Regions from separate parts of the Pseudomonas sp. FW215-R2 genome, predicted to be linked through region 3. Evidence: predicted binding sites of a transcription regulator. Region 3 holds the regulator's gene; each other region holds the start of a gene.
The links. Region 3 encodes FliA, which starts transcription of late flagellar genes. Its sites were predicted from a motif close to CTAAAGTTTNNNNNNNNNNNGCCGNTAA; they were not measured.
Positions count from the first base shown of each region.

Region 1 (4,775 bases), on a different contig from region 3:
GTGCTGCCGACCTTGCAGACCACCCGCGACGAAAACATTTTCGCCTTCGGTGACTGCGCCGCCTGCCCGCAACCGGGCTCGGATCGCAACGTTCCGCCACGGGCCCAGGCTGCGCACCAACAGGCGTCGCTGCTGGCCAAGTCGCTGAAACTGCGGATCGAAGGCAAGACCCTGCCGGAGTACAAGTACACCGACTACGGCTCGCTGATTTCGCTGTCGCGTTTTTCGGCTGTGGGTAACTTGATGGGCAACCTGACCGGCAGCGTGATGCTCGAAGGCTGGCTGGCGCGGATGTTTTACGTGTCGCTGTACCGCATGCACCAGATGGCGCTGTACGGCCCGTTCCGCACCGCCATGCTGATGCTGGGCAGCAAGATCGGACGCGGCACCGAGCCGCGCCTGAAGCTGCACTGATGTAAAACGCTGTGGGGGCGGGCCTGCTCGCTCCCACAGGGTTTTGTCTTTTACTGTATCTGCCCGCGCTTTCCTCACCTTCGCTTACAAACGCCCCGCTCCTCGACACAGACGCGATACACCGCCACCGCTTAATGGCCACACCCGAGCACACCTGCTCCGGCTGATCGCCCTTAACGTGTGGTTGCGCAGTGCAACCGAAGGAGAATGAAATGACCCGCACTTCGAAAATTGGCAAAACCTCCCTTGGCCTGGTCGGTGCCGTACTGGCTGGCGGCCTGATGCTGTCCGGCTCGGTGTTCGCCGCACAACCGCTGGCCCAGGGCTACATGGTTGCCTCGGCTGAAACCTCGGTGAAAACCCCGGAAGGCAAATGCGGTGAAGGCAAATGCGGCGACGCGTCGATGGCCAAGACCGACACCGATGGCGACGGCAAAGTCTCGCGCGCCGAGTTCCTGAAGGTCGCGCCGAAATCTGACTTCGACAAGATCGACACCAACCATGACGGCTTCATCGACGAGCAAGAGGCTTACAACAACGTCAAAGCCAACTTCGAAGCCAACGGCAAGAAAATGCCGAAAGGCCTGTTCGAACACCTGAAAGACCAGGACGGTGCCTGATTTTCATTCTGTCCCGACAAAACAAAGCCGCGCTTTCTCTCACGAGGAGCGCGGCTTTTTTATATCTGCACGGATTACAGCTGGAAGCGCCGCACCATGCCCTGCAATGCATTGGCCAGTTTCGATAGCTCATGACTGGAAGCGCTGGTTTGATCGGCGCCGGCCGCCGAACGCACCGACAGGTCACGAATATTCACCAGGTTGCGATCCACTTCCCGCGCCACCTGCGCCTGCTCTTCGGCGGCGCTGGCGATCACCAGGTTGCGTTCGTGGATCTCATGCACCGACGCGGTGATGGTTTGCAGCGCCTCACCGGCCCGTTCGGCCAGCACCAGCGTGGTGGACGCACGCGAGGCACTGGCCTGCATCGACTCCAGCGCCAGGCTTGAACCGTTGCGCATGCCTTGCACCATCTGCTCGATTTCCTGGGTCGATTGCTGCGTGCGATAGGCCAGCGCGCGGACCTCGTCAGCAACCACCGCGAACCCGCGTCCGCTCTCCCCTGCCCGCGCCGCTTCGATGGCGGCATTGAGCGCCAGCAGGTTGGTCTGCTCGGCGATCGCCCGGATCACGTCCAGCACCTTGCCGATGTCTTGAGATTGATTGGCCAGTGATTGCACCAACTCGCCGGTGTGTTGCACCTCACTGGCCAGCGCGTTGATGGCGCTGGCGGTTTCACTGACCCGCTCTTGCCCCAGATGCGCCGATTCGCTGGACTGGCGCGTCGCGTCGGAGGTCGACACTGCATTGCGTGCGACTTCCTCGACCGCCGTGGTCATTTCGTTGACGGCGGTGGCGGCCTGTTCGATTTCGTTGTTCTGTTGTTGCAGGCCTTGGGTGCTGTCGAGCGTGACGACGTTGAGTTCGTCGGCCGCAGTCGCCAGTTGCGTGGCTGAACCGTTGATGCCTTGCAGGGTTTCACGCAGGTTTTGTTGCATGGTCGCCAGCGCCTTGAGCAAACGGCTGACCTCATCATTGCCATCGGTCTCGATCGGCCGCGTCAGATCCCCTCTTGCGACGTTTTCCGCAGCATCCACAGCGGCGCTCAGGGGGCGAACGATGCTGCGCGTCAGCAGCATCGCCAGGGCCACGGTCGCCAATGCTGCCAGTGCGATGAACAGGCTGACGATGGTGCGTGAGGTTTCGTAGTGCGCGGCGGAGTTACGGCTTTCTGCGGCGACCTGTTTGGCGAACAGGTCCGCCAGGTCATTGAGTTGCTTGCCGGAGCCGTCGACCACGGTTTTCATGTCGACCAGCAGCAGTTTGGTCAGCTCGTCACGCTTGCCTTGCTCGGCCAGTGCGAACGATTGAGTGATGCCGGCGCGGTAGGCCGCGAAGGTTTTCTTGAACTGATCGTATAACTGCTGGCCTTCCGGGGTGGTGACCAGTCGGTCGTACGCGGCGATTTTCTCGCTCAGTTCCTTGTCGCGGGTGTCCATCTGGCTGCGGTAGGTGGCGACGTTGTTCGGGTCCTGATCCAGCGCCATGCGCAGGGAGATGGTGCGGATACGCAGCATGATTTCGCGGATCTCGTCACCGCCACGAATGCTCGGCAGCCATTGATTCTCCACGGCGACTTCGCTCTCGCGGATGCTCGACATCTGGCCCAGGGCAAACACGCCGAGCAACGCTACCAGCACAGCAATCAGGGCAAAGCCCAGGGCGGCACGGGGAGCAATATTCAACTGACGAAGCAACATGACGAACGCCCTTTTTCTTGTATTGGCCGGATTCAAGGGGCGATCGACGGCAGACCCCTTTCGTTAGCGGGCTATCGGCAAGTTGTACGATGACTTGAATGAAACATTTCTGGAGGACAAAAAAAATCCCCGTATCTTTCGATACGAGGATTTTTAATATGGTCGGGGTAAGGGGATTCGAACTCCTGACATCCTGCTCCCAAAGCAGGCGCGCTACCGGACTGCGCTATACCCCGGTAAAAAAAAGGCGACCTTTCAAAGATCGCCTTCTTCGATCAGCGCTTTTGGCCTCTGATCTTAAGATTCGATCCCAGCGTTAACTGGTTTCAAAAATGGTGGGTCGTGTGGGATTCGAACCTACGACCAATTGGTTAAAAGCCAACTGCTCTACCAACTGAGCTAACGACCCAAAAATGGTCGGGGTAAGGGGATTCGAACTCCTGACATCCTGCTCCCAAAGCAGGCGCGCTACCGGACTGCGCTATACCCCGGCTTGAAATTGGCTCCGTGACCAGGACTCGAACCTGGGACCCAATGATTAACAGTCATTTGCTCTACCGACTGAGCTATCACGGAACTACATATTTCAATTTACTACGGTGAAACTTGCAGCTTCTCGACACCGTTTTCGCATCGCTGCGTTCGTGTGTCTGAGGCGCGCTATTCTACAACCTAGAACACCTCTGTCAACCCCCTAAATTGCTTTCAAGTTAATGATTTGCAACTTATTTCAGATTTCTGCCCAGTGAGCTGAAACCGTGTTGGTGACTGACTGCGGGGCGCACTTTACAAGCCTTTTCCTTTGAGTTCAACAGCCTAACGAAAAAAAAGGCCTCGCAGTGCGAGGCCTTCCTTACTTCACCACCTTCAGGTGTCAGTTGAACGTGATCTCGTCGTTCTCCACGACACCGGTCGCGGTCTCGCCCGGCAGGAAGCGTCCCGACAGGATCAACTGCGCCAGCGGGTTCTCGATCCAGCGCTGGATCGCCCGTTTCAGCGGCCGTGCGCCATAGACCGGGTCGTAGCCGACGGCAATCAGCTTGTCCATCGCCTCCGGGCTCAGTTCCAGCTTCAGCTCGCGCTCGGCCAGACGACTGCGCAGACGACCCAGCTGGATCTCGGTAATGCCCGCGATCTGATCCCGCGCCAATGGCTCGAAGATCACCACTTCGTCGACCCGGTTGATGAACTCCGGACGGAAGTGGGTGGAAATCGCATCCATCACCGCTGCACGTTGCGCCTCACGGTCACCGACCAGTTCCTGGATCTGCATCGAACCGAGGTTGGAAGTCATGACAATCACGGTATTGCGGAAATCCACCGTACGGCCGTGGCTGTCGGTCAGACGACCATCCTCCAGCACTTGCAGCAGGATGTTGAACACGTCCGGGTGCGCCTTCTCGACTTCGTCCAGCAGGATCACCGAGTAAGGCTTGCGCCGTACCGCTTCGGTCAGGTAACCGCCCTCTTCATAACCCACGTAGCCTGGTGGCGCACCGATCAGCCGCGCCACGGAATGTTTCTCCATGAACTCGGACATGTCGATCCGCACCATCGCCTCTTCCGTATCAAAGAGGAATTCGGCCAGCGCCTTGCACAGCTCGGTTTTACCGACACCGGTCGGGCCGAGGAACATGAACGAGCCGCTCGGGCGATTCGGGTCGGACAACCCGGCACGGGAACGCCGCACCGCATTGGCCACTGCGACCACTGCTTCGTCCTGGCCGATCACACGCTGGTGCAACAGGCTTTCCATCTTCATCAGCTTGTCGCGCTCGCCTTCGAGCATTTTCGACACGGGGATACCGGTCCACTTCGAGACGACTTCGGCGATTTCCTCTTCGGTCACCTTGCTGCGCAGCAACTGGTTCTCGCTCTTGCCGTGCTGGTCGACCATTTGCAGGCTGCGCTCCAGATCCGGGATCACCCCGTACTGCAACTCTGCCATGCGGTTCAGGTCGCCTTTGCGGCGCGCGGCTTCCAGCTCCTGACGGGACTGTTCGATCTTCTGCTGAATCTGCGCAGAACCCTGCACCTCAGC
Region 1 is NZ_JBYTBO010000006.1:269,550-274,324, reverse strand. It holds gene AC3WRD_RS11435 (NAD(P)/FAD-dependent oxidoreductase) at 1-414, shown strand, start outside; gene AC3WRD_RS11430 (HvfA family oxazolone/thioamide-modified RiPP metallophore) at 627-1,034, shown strand; gene AC3WRD_RS11425 (methyl-accepting chemotaxis protein) at 1,109-2,734, opposite strand; tRNA gene AC3WRD_RS11420 (tRNA-Pro) at 2,894-2,970, opposite strand; tRNA gene AC3WRD_RS11415 (tRNA-Lys) at 3,068-3,143, opposite strand; tRNA gene AC3WRD_RS11410 (tRNA-Pro) at 3,149-3,225, opposite strand; tRNA gene AC3WRD_RS11405 (tRNA-Asn) at 3,235-3,310, opposite strand; gene clpB (ATP-dependent chaperone ClpB) at 3,609-4,775, opposite strand, start outside.
Region 1: the regulator FliA is predicted to act here: its motif matches at 2,806-2,833, upstream of AC3WRD_RS11425 (methyl-accepting chemotaxis protein).

Region 2 (4,775 bases), on a different contig from region 3:
TCGACGCGTTCAGGCCGTTGAGGTTGCGCAGCGCCTGGCCGATGGCATTCAGGCTCGCACCGGCCAGTCCGGCCTGCTCGATGGTCAGTTGCGAGGCCTTGCTGCTGTCACCGATCACTTTCACGGCGGCTTCGGAATGGTTTTGCAGACGCTCGATCATCGACTGGATTTCCGCCGTGGATTTCTGCGTGCGTTGCGCCAGCAGGCGGACCTCATCGGCCACCACCGCAAAACCACGCCCCTGTTCGCCGGCACGGGCGGCTTCGATGGCGGCATTGAGCGCCAGCAGGTTGGTCTGTTCGGCAATCGAGCGGATTACCTCCAGAACGCTGCCGATCTGCGTGCTTTCGGTCGCCAAAGTACGAATGACTTCGACCGCCTGATCGATGGTGCCGGACAGCTTGTCGATTTGTTGCAGGCTGCCGTCGATGTTGATCTGGCCCTGTTGCGCCTGCGCCTCGGCATCACGCATTTCGTTGGCGGCATGCTCGGCGTTCTTCGCCACATCCTGCACGCCGTAAGTGACTTCGTTGATGGCGGTCGCCACCAGTTCCATCTGCTGCGACTGTTGCTGGCTGCGCTGCTGGGCCTGACTTGCGTCATTGCCCAGTTCAGTGGAGGACTGGCCCAGCGCACTGGCCGACACCTGCAAATCGCCGATCACCCGGCGCAGCTTGGCGGTGAAGGCATTGAAGTGATGCGCCAACTGCGTGACTTCGTCCTGACCGTGGGTGTCGAGGCTGCGGGTCAGGTCGCTTTCGCCGCTGGCGATGTTGGCCATGGCGTTCACGGTTTCCTGCAACGGGCGGACGATGCTGCGGGCAATCAGGATCACCAGCACGCCCATGATCAGTGCGATCACCAGGCCGACGACGGAAGCCTTGATGACCTGGCCCTGAAACTCGGCCTGTACATCGTCGACGTACACGCCGGAACCCAGTACCCAGCCCCATGGCTCGAACAGTTTCACGTAGGAGGTCTTGGCCACCGGTTCACTGGCACCGGGTTTCGGCCAACGGTAGTCGACCATGCCGGCGCCCTTGGATTTGGCGATGGCAACCATTTCGTTGAACACCGCAAAACCGTCCGGATCGCGGATCGCCGAGAGGTTCTGGCCTTCAAGTTTGGGATTGGTCGGGTGCATGACCATCACGGGCGTGAGGTCGTTGATCCAGAAGTAATCGTTCTGGTCATAACGCAGGCCGCGAATCGCGGTCAGTGCCTGCTTCTGGGCGGCGTCGCGGGTCAGGGTTCCGGCCGCTTCCAGTCCCTGGTAATAGGTCAGCAAACCGCTGGCGGTCTGCACCACGTGTTGGGTTTTCTGGGCCTTGGCGTGATACAGGTCATCGTGGATCTGCTTGAGCATCAACAGGCCCAAGGTCAGCAGCATGACCACCGCCACAATCAAGATGAGCCACAAGCGTCGGCTGATCGACACACTGCGCAAGCTGTTCATAACGCTGTCACTCCGATTTCTTTTTCTTGTAATAAATCACCGCCAGCATCCAACCACGTTTCCATGGCCGGGCATACGCGACCCAAGTCGTAGAACGCGGCAGCGCTATTACGGCTTGTCTGATAGGATTTCGGCCCCGCGCGTGAAAACCTGAACCCAAGTTGCCATTTCACGGAATTTTGACTGTTTCGTGTGGATCCTTTGCGCGCGGAATCGGTACAGCAACAAACAGCTACGCTGAACGCAGTGAACGTAAAAAAATACTATCGGGGCATGCCGCTGAGCATCGCTCTTTGGGGGATTGATGGATCTTTGGACCGCCTTGCAGGCACTGATTCTTGGAGTTGTAGAAGGGCTGACGGAGTTTTTGCCCATTTCCAGTACCGGACACCAGATCATTGTCGCCGACCTGCTGAACTTCGGTGGCGAACGCGCCATGGCGTTCAACATCATCATCCAGCTCGGCGCGATTCTCGCGGTGGTCTGGGAGTTTCGCCGCAAGATTCTCGACGTGGTCATCGGTTTGCCGACTCAGCCGAGTGCGCGACGCTTTACCGCCAACCTGCTGATCGCCTTCCTGCCCGCCGTGGTGCTGGGCGTGATCTTTGCCGATCTGATTCACAAGTACCTGTTCAACCCGGTCACCGTGGCGACGGCGCTGGTGGTGGGCGGCATCATCATGTTGTGGGCCGAGCGTCGGCAGCATGAAGTGCACGCCGAAACCGTGGACGAGATCACCTGGAAAGATGCACTGAAGGTCGGCTTTGCCCAATGCCTGGCGATGATCCCGGGCACCTCGCGCTCCGGCTCGACCATCATCGGCGGCCTGTTGTTCGGCCTGTCACGCAAGACCGCCACCGAGTTCTCGTTCTTCCTGGCGATGCCGACCATGGTCGGTGCGGCCGTGTACTCGGGCTACAAGTACCGCCATCTTTTCGTGCCGGCGGACTTCCCGGTGTTTGCCATCGGTTTTGTCACGGCGTTCGTTTTCGCCATGATCGCTGTTCGCGGCTTGCTGAAGTTCATCGCCAGCCACAGCTACGCGGCCTTCGCCTGGTACCGGATTGTTTTCGGCCTGTTGATTCTGGCGACCTGGCAATTCGGCTGGGTGGACTGGGCGGCGGCCAAGGCATGAATGACTCCCGCGCACGCCGGCCGGATCGCGGTCCTTCCGGTGGCAGCATCCAGCATCTGAAGTTGAAGCTGATGGTGTTGCTGATCGTCTGTGCGTTGCCGCTGTTCGGTTCGCTGTCGATGTGGCTGCGCGGAATCTCACTGGTACCGCTGACGGCCTACGGAATTGTCAGCGTGCTGGCGTTCTTCCTGTACTGGGCCGACAAGCGCAAAGCTCGCGCCGAGGCCTGGCGCACCCCGGAGAACGTCCTGCACGCCGTGGAACTGGCGGGCGGCTGGCCGGGTGCGTTGATCGCCCAGCAAGTATTCCGGCACAAGACGCGCAAGGTGTCGTTTCAGATTCTGTTCTGGGTGATCGTCGCGCTGCACCAGGTGTTCTGGATCGATCAGTTGTTCCTCGGCTCGAACCTGTTGGCGCTGGGTTAGGGCTACAGCAGCAAACCCACCTGGGTTTTCTTCGGCAGCTTGCTCACCACCAACTGGTGAGAACGTTGCAGCAACCCTCGCAGTTCCTCGGCGCCCAAAGGGTAGGGCGGGTGCATGATGATCCACTGCGCCCGTGCCAGATACGGCGCCGGGTGAATGCCCGGCCGGTCGCAATGACCGAGAAACAGATCCTTGTCGACCTTGAACGCCAGCGACTCACCGCGCAGCCCCTGCAGGGCGAACATCTTGTTGCCGGCAATCGAAAACACCCGCACGCCGCCCCATTTGTAGTCTTCTTGAGCGCCGGGCAATGCCAGGCAAAAATCCGCGACGTCCGCTTCGCTCAACTTTCCTTGTTTCATAACAATCGCTCTCCACAGGCATTAAACGACTCAACCAGATGATCGATCCAGGCACGCACCGCCGGCATCACTCCTCGCCGGTGCGGATACACCGCTTGCAACCAGCCGCCGGGCAATGACCATTCCGGCAGCAACTGCACCAGCGTGCCGTTGTTCAGTTCCGCTTCGCAATACATCATCGGCAGCAGGGTGAAACCCTGGCCGGCCAGCACGCAGGCCTTGCGCACGATAAAGTCGTCGATCCCCAGCCGGGCCTCCAGCGCCAGATCGCAACTTTTGCCGTGCTGATCGAGCAGGCGCACATGCACCATGCGATCGGCTTCCAGTGCGCCCAGCACCGGCAGGTTTTTCAGATCCTGCGGGTGATTGATTTCCAGACCCTCTATAAAAGAAGGACTCGCCACGACCACCATTTGCGCCTGGCGCAAACGGCGGGTGACCAGCATCGGCTCTTCGGTGCCGTGCTCGCGCACGCGCAGGGCCACGTCGATGCCTTCGGTGATCAGATCGACCCGGCGATTGATCAGGGTGACTTCCAGTTGCACCTGCGGGTACTTGCCCAGGAAGTTGCTGATCACCATCGGCAGCATTTCATGGGCAAGCCCCGTCGGGCTCGAAACCCGCAGACGTCCACGGGGCTCGCTGGACATACTGGCCACCGTCTCATCAGCCATTTCCGCTTCCAGCAGCATCGCCTGACAATGACGCAAATAGCGCTCGCCAACCGCAGTCAGCTTCAGTTGGCGGGTGGTGCGTTGCAGCAAGCGCGCGCCGAGGCGTTCTTCCAGTTCGGCGATCCGCCGCGAGAGTCGCGACTTGGGAATGCCCAGCAAACGGCCGGCAGCGGCAAATCCGCCGGCCTCGACCACTTTGGCAAAATAGTAGAGATCGTTGAGGTCTTGCATGGGGAAATCCGACTGTTCTATCAGTGGGACAAACTATCGCATTGTTGCCGTCTAATCAGCTATTGGTTTCGTAGGTAGGATTGTCTCCATTCCGTCGCCACCGGCGATTCTTTCCAGGAGATTCCAAATGAAACTGCTGCACATCGATTCGAGCATTCTGGGCGACAACTCCGCTTCCCGTCAGCTGAGCACCGAAGTCGTCAAAGCCTGGCAAGCCGCTGAGCCAGCTGCTGTCGTGACCTATCGCGACCTGGCTGCAGACGCCATCAGCCACTTTTCGTCGACCACTCTGGTCGCCGCCGGCACCACCGCTGAACTGCGCAACGCCGCACAACAGCACGAAGCCGAGCTGAGCGCCACCACCCTGGCCGAATTCATCGCCGCTGACGCCATCGTCGTTGCCGCGCCGATGTACAACTTCACCGTTCCAACCCAGCTCAAGGCCTGGATCGACCGCATCGCCGTCGCCGGCCAGACCTTCCGCTACACCGA
Region 2 is NZ_JBYTBO010000019.1:5,822-10,596, reverse strand. It holds gene AC3WRD_RS22915 (methyl-accepting chemotaxis protein) at 1-1,456, opposite strand, end outside; gene AC3WRD_RS22910 (undecaprenyl-diphosphate phosphatase) at 1,761-2,591, shown strand; gene AC3WRD_RS22905 (DUF1294 domain-containing protein) at 2,588-3,016, shown strand; gene AC3WRD_RS22900 (MmcQ/YjbR family DNA-binding protein) at 3,019-3,378, opposite strand; gene AC3WRD_RS22895 (LysR substrate-binding domain-containing protein) at 3,375-4,283, opposite strand; gene AC3WRD_RS22890 (FMN-dependent NADH-azoreductase) at 4,411-4,775, shown strand, end outside.
Region 2: the regulator FliA is predicted to act here: its motif matches at 1,584-1,611, upstream of AC3WRD_RS22915 (methyl-accepting chemotaxis protein).

Region 3 (4,775 bases):
TGATGGGCGTGATCCTGGCCGAAGCCGAGATCTACCCGGATCGCGAACTGGCGATCAACCCGGGGCAGGTCTACGGCACGCTCAACGGCATTACCGCCAAAGATCCGGCTTTCGGCCTGGAGGCGGTGTGGATCGAAGTCAGCCAGCGCGCCCAGGCACAATCGCTCGGTTACACCGTAGTGGATGCCAGTACCGTGGTCGCCACGCACTTGAACCAGATTCTGTACAAGCACTCCAGTGAGCTGATCGGCCACGAAGAAGTGCAGCAACTCATGCAATTGCTGGCCAAGAGCTCGCCAAAACTGGCGGAAGAGCTGGTGCCGGGTGTGGTGTCGCTGTCGCAACTGCTCAAGGTGCTGCAAGCACTGCTGGCCGAACACGTGCCGGTGCGCGACATCCGCAGCATTGCCGAAGCCATCGCCAACAATGCCGCCAAGAGTCAAGATACCGCCGCTTTGGTGGCCGCTGTGCGGGTCGGCGTTTCTCGCGCCATCGTCCAAAGCATTGTAGGGACTGAGTCGGAGCTGCCAGTTATCACGCTGGAGCCAAGGTTGGAACAAATATTGCTCAATAGTCTGCAGAAGGCAGGACAAGGCTCGGAAGAGGGCGTTCTGCTGGAGCCAAGCATGGCCGAGAAGCTGCAGCGTTCGCTCATCGAAGCGGCGCAGCGTCAGGAAATGCAAGGTCAGCCGGTGATCCTGTTGGTAGCAGGCCCGGTTCGCGCGATGCTCTCGCGCTTTGGCCGCCTGGCAGTCCCTGGACTGCATGTGCTGGCCTACCAGGAAATTCCGGACAACAAGCAAGTGACCATCGTTGCGACAGTAGGGCCCAACGGCTGAGGTAGTGGTTTATGCAAGTTAAGCGTTTTTTCGCCGCCGATATGCGTCAGGCCATGAAGCTGGTTCGTGATGAGCTGGGCGCTGATGCCGCCATCATTGGCAACCGCCGCATTGCCGGCGGCGTCGAGCTGACGGCGGCGCTGGATTACAAACTGTCGGCGCTGGCGCCACGGGTTCCGAACATGGAACTCGAAGACGAGCTGCGCAAGACCCAGTCGCGCATCGTCACCGCCCAGGCCGAACTGAGCATGCGTGGTGAGGCCGACGGCAACACCAATCGCCAGTTGTTCTCCGGTCTGCCATTGACCGCCGGCCTGCCGCTGACGGCTGCCGAGCCTCTGACAGAACCGACTTACGCTGCTCCGGCGCGTCCGGCACCTGCGCCTGCGCCGGCTGCCGCTGGCGTTGATCCGCGTGCGCTGGATTCGATGCGTTTCGAACTCAACAGCCTGCGCGAGCTGATGGAAGTGCAGCTCGGCACTCTGGCCTGGAATCAGCTGCAAGGCAGCCGTCCGGCTCAGGCGAACCTTTATCGTCGTCTGCAACGCATCGGCTTGTCCGGCCCGTTGTCCCGCGACCTGCTGGCGCTGACCAGCGATATCGAAGAACCTCGTCAGGCCTGGCGCATGTTGCTGGCGCACCTGGCGCGGATGATCGCCACCCCGGAAGTCGAGCCGCTGGAAGAGGGCGGGATCATTGCCATGGTCGGTCCTGCCGGCATGGGCAAGACCACCACCCTGGCCAAGCTGGCCGCCCGTTACGTGCTCAAGTACGGCGCGCAGAACATTGCGCTGGTGAGCATGGACAGCTTCCGCATCGGTGCTCAGGAACAGTTGAAAACCCTGGGCCGGATCCTCAATGTGTCGGTGACCCACGTCGACCCGGGCCAGTCCCTGGTGCAGGCGCTGGATCCACTGCTGCGCAAACGCGTGGTGCTGATCGATACCGCCGGCCTGCAGGCCAGCGATCCGGCACTGCGCATGCAGCTGGAAAGCCTGGCCGGTCGTGGCATTCGGTCAAAAAATTATCTGGTACTGGCAACCACCAGCCAGAAACAGGTTCTAACCGCCGCTTATCACAGTTACAAGCGTTGCGGGCTCGCCGGGTGCATCCTGACTAAACTGGATGAGACGGCCAGCCTTGGCGAGGTGCTGAGCCTGGCGATCAGTCATGAACTGCCGGTCGCCTACCTGACCGACGGCCCACGGATTCCGGATGATCTGCATCTGCCGCGCCGTCATCAATTGGTCAGCCGCGCCGTCAGTGTGCAAATGCAGGAAGAACCCAGCGAAGAAGCCATGGCTGACATGTTCGCTGATATCTACCACAGTCCCACCAAGCAGGTTGGCTGAGGTAATGAACAGTTTTTGTACCTACATCGATGGTCTGCCATGCATTGTTCCGGTTGTGAACGCGCAGCCAGTAATGTGGCCTCCGTCTATGCAAGACAAGGTAAAGAAATAACATGGGCAGCATGCATCCCGTACAGGTGATCGCGGTGACCGGCGGCAAAGGTGGCGTCGGCAAGACTAACGTGTCAGTGAACTTGTCCCTGGCGCTGGCAGAGCTTGGCCGTCGGGTCATGCTGCTGGACGCCGACCTGGGTCTGGCGAACGTCGACGTTCTGCTGGGCCTCACGCCCAAACGTACCCTGGCCGATGTGATCGAGGGCCGCTGCGAGCTGCGCGACGTGCTGTTGCAAGGCCCCGGCGGGATCCGCATCGTGCCGGCCGCTTCCGGCACGCAGAGCATGGTTCACCTGAGCCCGGCCCAGCATGCCGGTCTGATTCAGGCGTTCAGCGACATCGGCGACAATCTCGACGTACTGGTGATCGACACTGCTGCGGGTATTGGTGACTCGGTAGTCAGTTTCGTTCGCGCAGCGCAAGAAGTGTTGCTGGTGGTCTGCGACGAGCCGACCTCGATCACCGACGCCTACGCCCTGATCAAACTGCTGAACCGCGATTACGGCATGAACCGCTTCCGCGTCCTAGCCAACATGGCCCAGAGCCCGCAGGAAGGTCGCAATCTGTTCGCCAAGTTGACCAAGGTCACGGATCGCTTCCTCGACGTCGCCCTACAATACGTCGGTGCGGTGCCTTACGACGAAAGCGTGCGCAAGGCGGTGCAGAAGCAGCGTGCGGTCTATGAAGCCTTCCCGCGTTCCAAGTGCGCACTGGCGTTCAAGGCGATCGCGCAAAAGGTCGACACCTGGCCGCTGCCCGCCAATCCGCGCGGCCACCTCGAATTTTTCGTCGAGCGCCTCGTGCAGCAAACGGCAGGACCTGTGCTATGACCGCCAGCGGTATGAATTTCTACAAGAAGTCGGCACGTGACGCGCAGTACGAGCTGATCGAGCGTTACGCGCCACTGGTCAAACGCATTGCTTACCACTTGCTGGCGCGATTGCCGGCCAGTGTGCAGGTCGAAGACCTGATCCAGGCCGGGATGATCGGCCTGCTCGAAGTCTCGACCAAATACGACGCCAGCAAAGGCGCCAGTTTCGAAACGTACGCGGGCATCCGGATCCGCGGCGCGATGCTCGATGAAGTACGCAAGGGGGACTGGGCACCGCGCTCGGTTCACCGCAACACCCGTATGGTCAGCGACGCGATTCGCTCGATTGAAGCTAAAACCGGCCGTGACGCTAAAGATCACGAGGTTGCGGCCGAACTCCAATTGAGTCTCGACGATTACTACGGGATTTTGAACGACACCCTGGGCAGCCGACTGTTCAGTTTCGACGACCTGTTGCAGGACGGCGAACACGAAGGGCTGCACGAGGATGGCGCAAGTGCTCATCTTGAGCCGTCGCGCGATCTGGAAGATGAGCGCTTCCAGGCTGCGTTGGCGGACGCGATTGCCAATTTGCCGGAGCGTGAGCGACTGGTGTTGGCGCTGTACTACGACGAAGAGCTGAACCTCAAGGAAATCGGTGAAGTCCTTGGCGTCAGTGAATCGCGGGTCAGCCAGTTACACAGCCAGTGCGCGGCCCGCTTGCGGGGGCGTTTGGGGGAGTGGCGAGCGCGCTGAAGGCAGTGTGGGGACGCTGCGAACGAGGCTGGTGCGGTGGTGAACGGCACCGGTCTTGCTCTGTTGTGCTCCAGACAGTCATCGAGTGCTTTGCCGGATTGATTGAAATGGCGCGTCCAGGTGCTGGGCGCGTTTAAGACTGCTTGGAGGTCGAATTGAACAAAGACATGAAAATCCTCATCGTTGATGACTTCTCAACGATGCGGCGGATCATCAAGAACCTGTTGCGTGACCTTGGGTTCACCAACACCGTTGAAGCCGACGATGGCACCACTGCCATTCCGGTGCTCAACAGCGGCAGCATCGACTTTCTGGTGACCGACTGGAACATGCCTGGCATGACCGGTATCGACCTGCTGCGTCACGTGCGCGCCGATGAAAAACTCAAGCACCTGCCAGTGCTGATGGTGACTGCTGAAGCCAAGCGCGAGCAGATCATCGAAGCGGCCCAGGCCGGCGTTAACGGCTACGTGGTCAAACCTTTCACGGCTCAGGCGCTGAAAGAAAAAATCGAGAAGATTTTCGAACGCATCGGCTGATGACGCGCGGGGGAGCTATGGAGCATAACGAATCTTCACAGGGCGACTTCGAGTCGACTCTGAAAAAACACGCGGTCGAACTGGTCGAAAGCCTTGAAAAAGGCAGGTTCGGCGACGCTGTGCAACTGATCCATGAGCTCAATCAGACCCGTGACCGTGGCCTGTACCAGGAAGTGGGCAAGCTCACGCGCGAACTGCACAGTGCAATCGTCAACTTCCAGATCGACCCGCATATGCCGCAGGCCGAGGAAGTATCGCAGATCACTGATGCGACCGAGCGTCTGGGCTATGTGGTCAAGCTGACTGAAGCGGCGGCCAACCGCACCATGGACCTGGTGGAAAGCGCCACGCCGGTGGTCAATGG
Region 3 is NZ_JBYTBO010000005.1:235,801-240,575, forward strand. It holds gene flhA (flagellar biosynthesis protein FlhA) at 1-839, shown strand, start outside; gene flhF (flagellar biosynthesis GTPase FlhF) at 851-2,191, shown strand; gene fleN (flagellar synthesis regulator FleN) at 2,305-3,135, shown strand; gene fliA (RNA polymerase sigma factor FliA) at 3,132-3,872, shown strand; gene AC3WRD_RS09565 (chemotaxis response regulator CheY) at 4,040-4,411, shown strand; gene AC3WRD_RS09570 (protein phosphatase CheZ) at 4,429-4,775, shown strand, end outside.

Region 4 (4,775 bases), on a different contig from region 3:
TGTACCCGCGCGATAGCCGCGAGCCGTCCAAACCGGGCAAACTGCGCCTGATGTACGAAGCCAACCCGATGTCGTTCCTGGTGGAACAGGCGGGCGGCGCTTCCACCGACGGTCACCAGCGCATCCTCGACATTCAGCCTGAAGGCCTGCACCAGCGCGTAGCGGTGTTCCTCGGCTCGAAAGAAGAAGTCGCTCGCGCCACGGCTTACCACAAGGAATAAACCATGATCGCGCCCTGGCAGCCGTTGCTCGATTGGTGGTTCGGTCATTCCGAATCGGCCACTGAAGTGACGGCGCAACAGGGCAAGTTGTGGTTCGGCAAGAAAGACAGCCAGGACCTCGAAGCGCGTGAGCGTTTCGGGGTCTTTGTCGATCAGGCCCTCGCTGGCGAATTGACCGAGTGGACGCAACGTCCCGAAGGTTGGCTGGCGGTGGTGCTGCTGCTCGATCAACTCCCGCGAATGATCTTTCGCGATACTCCCAAAGCTTTCTCTGGTGATCTACGGGCACAGAAGCTGGTTGCCCAAGGCATCGCGGCGGATTTCGATCGGCAGTTGAAGCCGATCCAGCGACTCTTCATCTACCTCGTCTTCGAACACTGCGAAAACCTCGCGGTGCAGAATGAAGCGGTCTCGCGATTCATCGAACTGGTGGCCGAACAGCCGGAGGCGGAGCGCGGGGTGTTTGCCGACAACCTGGATTATGCCGAGCGGCATCAGCGGGTGATTGCGCGGTTTGGGCGGTTTCCGCATCGCAATGCGGTGTTGGGGCGGGTGTCTACGGCGGAGGAGTTGGCGTTTCTTTCGCAGCCGGGGTCGAGTTTCTGAATCAGCATCAAGACGACTGACCTCTTCGCAGAAAGGCCCGCGAAGAGATCAGTGAGAGCGCCTTATATCCTGAAGCTGCCTACCAACTGCTTCAACCGCGCCGCCTGCTGCTCAAGATCCGCACAAGCGCGCAACGTCGCCTGCAAGTTCTCCACACCTTCCTGGTTCAGCGTGTTGATCTCGTTGATGTCGACGTTGATCGACTCGACCACGGCCGTCTGCTCTTCCGTTGCCGTCGCCACCGACTGGTTCATGCCGTCGATCTCGCCGATGCGCTGGGTCACGCTGCCCAGGCGTTCGCCGGCCTGGTTGGCGATGCCGACGCTGCTTTCGCTCTCACGCTGGCTTTCGGTCATGATGCCGACCGCCTGACGCGCGCCGACCTGCAGCTCTTCGATCATTTTCTGCACTTGCTGCGCCGAATCCTGGGTGCGGTGCGCCAGGTTGCGCACTTCGTCGGCCACCACGGCGAAACCACGACCGGCCTCACCGGCACGGGCTGCTTCGATGGCGGCGTTGAGGGCCAGCAGGTTGGTCTGTTGGGAGATGCTGGTGATCACTTCCAGAATCTGCCCGATGTTCACGGTGTTGCTGTTCAGCGTTTCGATGTTGCCGCAGGAATCGCTGATCTTCGCCGACAGTTGTTGCATCGCGTGGATGGTTTTATCCACAACTTGCTGGCCGTCTTCGGCCAGGCTGCGCGCGTCGCTGGAGTGTTGCGAGGCGAGGGCGGCGTTCTGGGCGATTTCCTGGGCGGCGGCGCCGAGTTGATTGATCGCGGCGGCCACGCTGTTGGTACGCGAGGCCTGCTGGTCAGAGTTGTACATCGACGAGTTGGACGCCGCGACCACGCGCAGGGCAACTTCGTTGACCTGGCCAGTGGCAGAAGACACTTCGCGGATCGAGGTATGGATACGTTCGACGAAGCGGTTGAACGACAAGCCCAGCGCGCCGAATTCGTCGTGGCCGTGGATGGTCAGGCGTTTGGTCAGGTCGCCTTCGCCTTCGGCGATGTCATGCATGGCGCGGCCCATGGTCAGCAGCGGTTGCATCAGGACGCGGATCAGCATGCCGAGCAAGGCGATGATGATCACCACGGCGATGATCATGGCGATCAGCGCCGAGGTGCGGAACTCGCTGAGCATCGAGAATGCGGTGTCCTTGTCCAGCACCAGCGCCACGTACCAGTCGGCCGACGGCACGCCGTTGACGCGGGTGAAGGAGATCAGTTGGGTCTTGCCGTTGAACTCGACTTCTTTCAGGCCCGGGCTGACTTTTGGTGCGCCGTTGGGATAGGCCTCGGCCAGGGTCTTGAGCACCAGTTTGCTGTCGGGGTGGATCAGGATCTTGCCGTCGGCACTGACGATGAACGCGTGGCCATGGCCGCCGAAGTTCAGCGAGTTGATGATTGCGCTGATGCTGGTCAAGTCGATGTCGGCCCCGGCCACACCGATCATCTGGCCCTGGCGCTGCACCGGGGTGGCAACGGTAATCACCAGTTTGCCCGACGAGGCGGCGATGTACGGTTCGGTGACGATGGTCTGCTGTGCGCTGTTCGCGGCCTTGTACCAGCCACGGGCGCGCGGGTCGTAATCCGGTGCGCGGTTGCCGGCCGGGACCGAGAACATCACGCCGTCGGCACCGCCGAAATAGCTGAGCTGGAAATTGCCGGTGTAGGCGGGCAGGTCGATGATGCGCTTAAGGCTGGCGGGGGCATTGCCGTCGGCGACAACCTGCTGCGACATCGATTGCAGCAATTGAATGCGGCTTTCCAGCCAGGTCTGGATGTTGCTGGTGGTCAGGCTGCCCAGTTCCTGCATTGACGCTTCGGTGCTGGTTTGCAGGGCTTCGCGTTGTCGATAGTCGTTGAACAAAATGAAACAGGCGAACGCAACGGCCACCACGAGGGCGGCAGCCAACAAGATCTTGTGGCTGAATTTCATGTTTCTGGTCATTAAGTGAGCTACCGCGAAGGGGCTGGTCAAGAAGGGGGCGGCAATTTGCCACACTCTGGGGCTTTGCGCTGCTCTTATTTCGACCGCGGCGCGCCAAAGATTAGGCGACTTTTGCGAAAGGCGACGAAATGCTCAATAGCCCTACAAAGTGTCTGATTTGCTGATGAAAGCCGGACGAGCGGGCTAACAAATAGCCATGTGCCCAGGGAACCAGACAGGGGTTTTCTCTTCTAAGCTTCTGGTTGGCGCCATGCCATCCCCCTTCCGTTCCAGGAGTTACACCATGTCGCTGCGATCTATCGCCCTTCTGTCGTTTTGCGTGCTGTTGGCCGCATGCAGCAAGGTCAATCAGGAAAACTACTCGAAGCTCTCGGCCGGGATGGCCAAGGCCGAAGTGGAGACGCTGCTCGGCAAGCCCACCGATTGCTCGGGCGCGCTCGGCATGTCCAGTTGCACCTGGGGCGACAAGAACAGCTTTATCAGCGTGCAGTACGCCGGTGACAAAGTGTTGATGTTTTCCGGCCAAGGCCTGAAGTAAACCGGGGCTACGCGCCCACGGGAGAAAAACAATGAAGCGGTTATTGCTTGTCCTTTTTGCCGGCCTGGTATTGGCCGGCTGCGCCACGACCGGTGAAGATCCGCTGGCGCCCAAGACAGTCCACAGCGTCAATCTCAAGCGTTACCAGGGCACCTGGTACGAGTTGGCGCGGCTGCCGATGTATTTCCAGCGCAACTGTGCGCAATCCGAAGCCCGCTACAGCCTCCAGCCTGACGGCAACCTCGGCGTGTTCAACCGTTGCCTGACCAAGGACTGGCAGTGGGAAGAGGTCAAGGGCACGGCTTATCCACAGGTGCCGGGCAAGACCGACAAGTTGTGGGTCGAGTTTGATACCTGGTTCTCGCGGCTGATTCCGGGTTCGGCGAAGGGTCAATACTGGGTGCTGTACGTCAGTGACGACTACAAGACCGCCATTGTTGGCGACCCGAGCCGACGTTACCTGTGGCTGTTGTCCCGCACGCCGACCGTCAACGGTGTGGTGCGCGAAGAACTGCTGAGCAAGGCGCGTCAGCAGGGTTATGACACCACGCGGTTGATCTGGCGCGCATCGGATCAACAGATGGCCAAGACGTCCAACTGACGCGCAACAAAAAACCTGTGGAGGTTGCCCTCCACAGGTTTTTTTGTGTCAGCCCAAAAGGTCTCGCAGGACCTGGGTGAAGGCGCGATTGCTGTCCTCCTCCCCGGCATGTCGCCCGTCACGAACGACCCACTGACCGTTGACCAGCACGTCACGCACCTGACGGTCGCCACCGGCAAACAGCCAGCGGTTGAGGATCCCGTCACCGCTGGCCGTGGTCAGATACGGATCGCTGCCATCGAGCACAATCCAGTCGGCGCGTTTGCCGACTTCCAGTGCACCGATCGGCTGGCCCAGCGCCTGAGCACCACCGTCCAGCGCCGCGTCATACAAGGTGCGGCCGACCATCGGTTGATCCGCGCCGTACAAACGGTTGCGACGCTGATCGCGCAGACGCTGGCCGTATTCCAGCCAGCGCAATTCTTCCACCACGCTCAACGACACATGGCTGTCGGAGCCGATACCCATGCGTCCGCCCTGAGCGAGGAAATCCACCGCCGGGAAAATCCCGTCGCCAAGGTTGGCTTCGGTGGTCAGACACAGACCGGCGATGGCGCGGCTCTTGGCCATCAGCGTGACTTCTTCCGGATTGGCGTGGGTCGCGTGCACCAGGCACCAGCGCTGATCGACTTCGGTGTTTTCGTACAGCCATTGCAGCGGGCGGCGACCGCTCCAGCTCAGGCAGTCGTCGACTTCCTTCTGCTGTTCGGCGATGTGGATGTGCACCGGGCATTGCTTGTCGCTGGCCGCCAGCACTTCGCTGATCTGCTGTGGGGTGACCGCGCGCAACGAGTGGAAACACAATCCCAGCGACTGAGCCTTTTCTTGAGCCAGCAGCGGTTGCAGGCGCGATT
Region 4 is NZ_JBYTBO010000001.1:356,570-361,344, reverse strand. It holds gene AC3WRD_RS01555 (class 1 fructose-bisphosphatase) at 1-221, shown strand, start outside; gene AC3WRD_RS01550 (DUF924 family protein) at 225-827, shown strand; gene AC3WRD_RS01545 (methyl-accepting chemotaxis protein) at 890-2,782, opposite strand; gene AC3WRD_RS01540 (hypothetical protein) at 3,066-3,320, shown strand; gene AC3WRD_RS01535 (lipocalin family protein) at 3,352-3,921, shown strand; gene AC3WRD_RS01530 (formimidoylglutamate deiminase) at 3,970-4,775, opposite strand, start outside.
Region 4: the regulator FliA is predicted to act here: its motif matches at 2,859-2,886, upstream of AC3WRD_RS01545 (methyl-accepting chemotaxis protein).